2 regions of the Proteus sp. Marseille-Q3619 genome follow, and region 1 is predicted to be linked to the other one. Evidence: predicted binding sites of a transcription regulator. Region 1 holds the regulator's gene; the other holds the start of a gene.
The links. Region 1 encodes CRP, which controls carbon source genes, mostly activating them, when cyclic AMP is high. Its sites were predicted from a motif close to ATGTGANNNNNNTCACAT; they were not measured.
Positions count from the first base shown of each region.

Region 2: a site for CRP is predicted at 1,736-1,753, ahead of cdd (cytidine deaminase). Genes of this name have one in related genera too.

Region 1 covers NZ_CBDIMP010000001.1:1,900,238-1,903,670, forward strand. Annotated here, with positions in the region: gene ACWPWK_RS08700 (phosphoribulokinase) at 1-860, shown strand, start outside; gene ACWPWK_RS08705 (OsmC family protein) at 950-1,357, opposite strand; gene crp (cAMP-activated global transcriptional regulator CRP) at 1,670-2,302, shown strand; gene argD (bifunctional acetylornithine/succinyldiaminopimelate transaminase) at 2,400-3,433, opposite strand, start outside.
Region 2 covers NZ_CBDIMP010000001.1:3,458,802-3,462,234, reverse strand. Annotated here, with positions in the region: gene metG (methionine--tRNA ligase) at 1-309, shown strand, start outside; gene ACWPWK_RS15925 (CidA/LrgA family protein) at 444-920, shown strand; gene ACWPWK_RS15920 (CidB/LrgB family autolysis modulator) at 920-1,615, shown strand; gene cdd (cytidine deaminase) at 1,816-2,700, shown strand; gene ACWPWK_RS15910 (NAD-dependent malic enzyme) at 2,915-3,433, shown strand, end outside.

The DNA of each region.
Region 1 (3,433 bases):
AGCATCCGATCATCGCAGTGACTGGCTCAAGTGGTGCAGGAACTACCACAACAAGCCAAGCTTTTCGTAAGATATTCCAACAACTCAATGCAAATGCTGCATTGATTGATGGAGATAGTTTCCATCGCTATACCCGTCCTGAAATGGATATGGCGATAAGAAAAGCCAGAGAACAAGGTAGACATATCAGTTATTTTGGCCCTGAAGCAAATGATTTTAGCTTACTGAGTAAGACCTTAAGTCAGTATAGTGATACAGGACAAGGTCAATCTCGCAAGTATCTACACTCTTATGATGAAGCCACTCCCTACAACCAATTACCAGGTACATTTACACCTTGGGAGCCTTTGCCAAACAATACCGATGTTCTCTTTTATGAAGGGTTACACGGGGGCGTTGTCACCAATGAGCACGATGTCGCACAACATGTTGATTTACTAGTGGGTGTTGTCCCTATCGTAAACCTAGAGTGGATACAAAAGCTTATTCGAGACACCACAGAAAGAGGACACTCACAAGAGGCGGTAAGAGATTCGGTTGTACGCTCAATGGATGATTATATTAGCTATATTATTCCTCAATTCTCACGCACTCACATTAACTTCCAACGAGTTCCAACGGTTGATACTTCAAACCCTTTTTCTGCCAAAGCAATCCCCACTCTCGATGAAAGCTTTATTGTTATTCGTTTTCGAGGCTTAACCGATATTGATTTTCCCTATTTACTTGCGATGTTGCATGGCTCATTTATGTCAACAATAAATACTATTGTTGTACCGGGCGGGAAATTAGGATTAGCGATGGAATTAATTATGGCGCCATTAGTCAAAAAATTATTAAATGGCGAAAAGATAAGTTAACCAAAATAAAATTTATCTCTATAAAAATAATATCCCATTAATTAAGGGATATTATTTTTCGAATTAAACTTTATTTTAAAATATCAAAATTAGTCGGCATCTTTTATTTCAAATGAATGCGTAATATTGGCTGCTTTTCCTAGCATTAAAGAAACAGAACAATATTTTTCTGCGGATAATTGAACAGCTCGTTCTACGATTTTATCCGTTAATTCTTTACCTGAAACAATAAAATGTAAATTGATATCAGTAAATAGACGAGGGGCTTCTTCGCGTCTTTCTGATGTTAATTTCACTTCACAATCAGTCACTTGGTGACGACCTTTACGTAAGATGCTCACAACATCAATAGCGCTACACCCACCTGCAGCAATTAATACCATTTCCATTGGGCTTGGTGCTTTATCACCCGAATTTCCATCCATCATGATTTGATGACCAGAAGAAGACTCACCGACAAAAGATAAATCTTCTACCCACTTAACTCTCGCTTCCATTTATTTTCCCCTAAAGATGACAGAAACTAAAAGAGTACATTCTCATAATTCAACTAGCAATTAGCAAATAGGTTTATTATGCTGACTGCGTAAAACGAGACTTAATGCACTAATTGTGTTAAAAACAATATCTGCTTGATGATAGTGGTTAAGATCAATGCATTATTTTCTCATTTATTATAATCTACTCCATATTAACTTACCGTGTTCTCAGGAAGTTAATAGGTAAAGATAGGATTTTTAAGCACGCTGTATCAAAAGGGAACCTATCCGTTTTGAAAGGCTGCATTTAACGTACAGAGGATAACGCGAATGGTTCTCGGCAAGCCGCAAACAGACCCGACTCTTGAATGGTTTTTGTCACACTGCCATATTCACAAATATCCATCCAAGAGCACGCTGATCCACCAAGGTGAGAAAGCGGAAACACTTTATTATATTGTTAAAGGTTCCGTGGCTGTTCTTATTAAAGATGAAGAAGGAAAAGAAATGATCCTCTCCTACCTAAATCAGGGGGATTTCATCGGTGAACTTGGATTATTTGAAGAAGATCAAGAACGTAGTGCATGGGTTAGAGCAAAAACAGCCTGTGAAGTAGCAGAAATTTCCTATAAAAAATTCCGTCAATTAATTCAGGTTAACCCTGATATTCTGATGCGCCTTTCTGCTCAAATGGCGAACAGATTACAAACAACATCAGAAAAAGTAGGTAACCTTGCTTTCCTTGATGTTACAGGCCGTATTGCACAGACCTTACTAAACTTAGCAAAACAACCCGATGCCATGACGCATCCTGATGGCATGCAAATTAAAATTACACGTCAGGAAATTGGTCAAATCGTTGGTTGTTCACGCGAAACTGTAGGCCGTATTCTCAAAATGCTAGAAGATCAAAACCTGATCTCAGCACACGGTAAAACTATCGTCGTTTACGGGACTCGCTAAGTTTCCCCACCCCGAACAAACAATAGCCCAATAAAAGGGCTATTGATGATACAATCTGTATAAACCCCATCCTTATAGATGGGGTTTTTAGTCCGCACTACCCTTTTACAAATTCCGCAATAGCCGCTTTTAATGCCACCATTCCTTCTTGTAATTCTTCTTGGGTAATAATTAACGATGGTGTAAAACGCATTACATCTGCTCCTGCGTTTAACATCATTAAGCCATGTTTGGCAGCAAGACTGAGTAACTCTTTGGCTTTACCTTTATATTGTGGTGCCAATTGCGCACCGATCAATAAACCTTGTCCACGGATTTGCGAAAAGACATCGTACGTTTGATTAATTGCCACCAGTTCATTCACAATCCATTGATAGCGCTTTTCTACACCCTCAAGTACCTCAGGTGTATTAATTAAATCAAATGCGACATTACCCACTGCACAAGCTAATGGATTGCCACCATAAGTTGTACCATGAGTCCCTACGCCCATTACAGAAGCTATTTCATGTGTTGTTAACATCGCACTGAGTGGAAAACCACCTCCTAGCGCTTTTGCAGTTGTAATAATGTCTGGTGTCACATCATAGTTCATATAGGCGAAAAGCTTGCCTGTACGTCCCATACCTGTTTGTACTTCATCAAGAACAAGCAGAGCTTGATGCTTATCGCACAATTCACGTAGCCCCCTCATAAACTCAGGTGTTGCTGCCGTGACACCACCTTCACCTTGCACAGGTTCCAATACGACAGCACAAGTATGGTCGTCAATAACAGCTTTAACCGCCTCTAAATCATTGAAAGGAATATGCACGATATCTGCAGGCTTAGGGCCAAAACCATCTGCATATTTAGGTTGCCCACCAACAGATACTGTAAACAGTGTTCTGCCGTGGAATGCATGGTGAAAAGCAATAATTTTAGTTTTATAAGGACTATGGCGAGTGATGGCATAATGGCGAGCCAACTTAAATGCTGCCTCATTCGCTTCTGCGCCTGAATTGGCAAAAAAGACACGTTCTGCAAATGTGTTATCTATTAATTTTTGTGCTAAACGCAATGCTGGTTCATTAGTAAAAATATTACTAACATGCCAAAGTTGTTCGCTTTGTTCTTTCAAGGCTTGATTAA
Region 2 (3,433 bases), 1.6 Mb from region 1:
TTTGCGAAAATTGATATGCGTATCGCTGAAATTAAACAAGCTGATTTTGTTGAAGGATCAGATAAGTTACTGAAGCTAATTTTGGACTTAGGTGGTGAGACTCGCCAAGTCTTTTCTGGCATTCGTACAGCATACCCAGATCCGAAAGTGTTGGAAGGTCGTTTAACGGTAATGGTGGCAAACTTAGCACCTCGTAAAATGCGTTTTGGTATTTCAGAAGGCATGGTAATGGCGGCAGGACCTGGCGATAAAGATATCTTCTTACTTAGCCCAGATTCTGGTGCAAAACCGGGTCAGCAAGTGAAATAACAACCAAGATTCATTTGCCAAATCAATAAATGGCGGGGTTCTATAAGAGCCCCGCTCTTTTTTTATTGTGATCCGTAGCACACTTTCAAAATCGGTGTATGATAAATCTGTTAGTTGATTTGGGACACTTACTTATGAAATCTAAACGGGCACGATTGCAGATTACACTTTGGCATTATCTACGATCTTTTTTGGTACTTTATCTTTGTCTCTTTGCGGGTAATCTTATTTCAGCCCTTCTACCCTTCGCGGTTCCAGGCAGCATTGTTGGCTTACTTATTCTCTTCGGTTTACTTGCTTTCCAGCTTATCCCTTTGCGCTGGGTTAAACCGGGTGCCAATATCCTCTTAAAAAATATGACATTACTCTTTATTCCTATCGGAGTGGCAGTAATGAATTATTATGACTTATTAAGTCAGCAACTTTTCCCTATTGTTTTAGCAAGTGTGGTAAGTACCTTTGGTGTTATGGCATTAGTCGCTTATTGCTCACACTATGTTCACCGTGAGCGCATTATCGTGGGTGCAAAACCTGACATAGTTGAGGACGTTGTAGAAAAAACGCAACAGAAAGACGACGATACAGCGTTAAGTGAGAAGAAAAAATGTTAATGTTAATGAATATTTGGTGGTCACTTCCTTTAACCATAATTGTCTTTTATTTATCACGTAAACTTGCTGCTCGTTATAAATTGCCTATATTGAACCCCTTGCTTATAGGTATTGCGGTTATTATTCCTATTTTATTAATCACTCATACACCTTATGAGCATTATTTTGCCGGTAGTCGTATTTTAAATGACTTATTGCAACCGGCTGTGGTTGCCTTAGCCATTCCACTTTATCAGCAATTACACCAAATTCGCGCACAGTGGAAATCGCTGATCAGTATTTGCTTTATCGGTAGTATTGCCGCAATGGTCAGTGGTACTGCGATTGCCTTATGGGCAGGAGCAACACCCGAAATTGCTGCATCAATTTTACCTAAATCAGTGACAACACCTATCGCAATGGCTGTCGCAGATTCCATCGGTGGTATTCCTGCAATCAGTGCTGCATGTGTTATTGCAGTAGGTATTTTAGGTGCCATTTTTGGTCACACACTCTTTAAAATACTGCGTATTCCTACTCACGCATCTCGTGGTTTAGCAATGGGAACCGTTTCTCACGCAGTGGGAACAGCAAGAGCGGCTGAAGTCGATTATATTGAAGGTGCTTATAGCTCACTGGCATTAATGACCTGTGGGATTATTACTTCCCTTACAGCGCCATTTATCTTCCCTATTATTTTGCATCTTTATAGTTGATACCTTTCTTATTCTCCATTCTTAAATCCTCGATTTAATTAAAGTTATTTCGGGGATTTTTACTATAAATTTGAGATACATCTCTCAATTAATGAATTTGTTGCAATTGTTTCATTGAAAATATGATTTTCATCACATATAAGAATGGGTAAAGATGCCTAGAATCTTATAATACAGAAAGATTAATGGGAGACTCATGTATGCATACTCGTTTTCAGGCAATTTGGTCAGATTTATCCCCTCAGTTACAACAAGCACTTGCTCCTTATCTTGAGCAGGATGAATTCCCTGCAATGTTTACGGCAGAACAGGTCAATGCCATAAAAACACAGTTACAATGTAATGATGATGCCTTAGCCCTAGCACTTTTACCAGTTGCCGCAGCTTGTGCTGTCGCGCCAATCTCTAATTTCAAAGTGGGTGCGATTGCTCGTGGCGAAAGTGGTAATATCTATTTCGGTGCCAATATGGAATTTGCTGGCGCACCGCTACAACAAACGGTTCATGCTGAACAAAGCGCCGTGACTCATGCATGGTTACGTGGTGAATCTCGCTTAATCTCAGTCACCGTTAACTATACACCTTGTGGTCATTGTCGCCAGTTTATGAACGAATTGAACAGTGGCACCCATATTCAAATTCAGTTGCCGGGTAGAAAAATGGCAACATTAGGCGATTATTTACCTGATAGCTTTGGCCCGAAAGATCTCAATATCACCTCTTTATTAATGGATAAAGTTAATCACGGTTACAAAATTGATAACCCTAGTGAATTAGCACAACAGGCACTACAAGCTGCCAATCGTAGCCATGCTCCTTATAGTGGATCGCACAGTGGTATTGCTGTTCAAATGAAAAATGGCAAAATTTTCCAAGGTAGCTACGCTGAAAATGCCGCATTTAACCCAAGTTTACCGCCATTACAAGCGGCATTAATTTTATTAAATATGGCAGGTGAGTGTGTGATGGATATTGGATCTGCTGTCTTAATTGAAAAAGCAGAGACAATTTTAACGCAATGGGATGCAACACAAGCAACATTAACTGCTTTAGGTTGCCGCCAAATGCAACGCATCACTTTGTAAAAAGTTTTAACTTATTCCTCTAAAAATCTCTCCTAAAAAAAGCATCAGCATGTAAATTTTGCTGATGCTTACCAGAAAAAGTTGTAACAACCGTATCTATCTCTCATTTCCAAGCATAAAAATCATAAAAAAATAACATAAGCTGTACATATTTTTATTATTTTGTAGGATCTACAATTGTCATGTGACTAACTGCCTTACAAGAGTATTTTTCATGGAACTGGAACACGAAAGTAAACGCCCTCTCTACATCCCGTATGCAGGCCCAATCCTGCTTGAATTTCCCCTGTTAAATAAAGGTAGTGCTTTTAGCGATGAAGAACGCAGTACCTTTAACTTACATGGTTTACTGCCTGAAGCAGTAGAAACCATTGAAGAGCAGGTTGAACGCGCTTATCGCCAATATCTTGATTTCAAAAACGATAACGATAAACATATTTACCTAAGAAATATTCAAGACACTAACGAAACTCTATTTTACCGTTTATTAGAATCTCACCTCACTGAAATGATGCCAATCATTTACACACCAACAGTGGGTGAAGCCTGTGAACATTTCTCCGATATTTATCGTCGCGCTCGCGGTTTATTTATCTCTTACCCTAACCGCGCCAATATCGACGATATGCTACAAAATGCCACTAAACAAAACGTAAAAGTGATTGTTGTGACTGATGGCGAACGTATTCTTGGTTTAGGTGACCAAGGTATCGGTGGTATGGGTATTCCTATC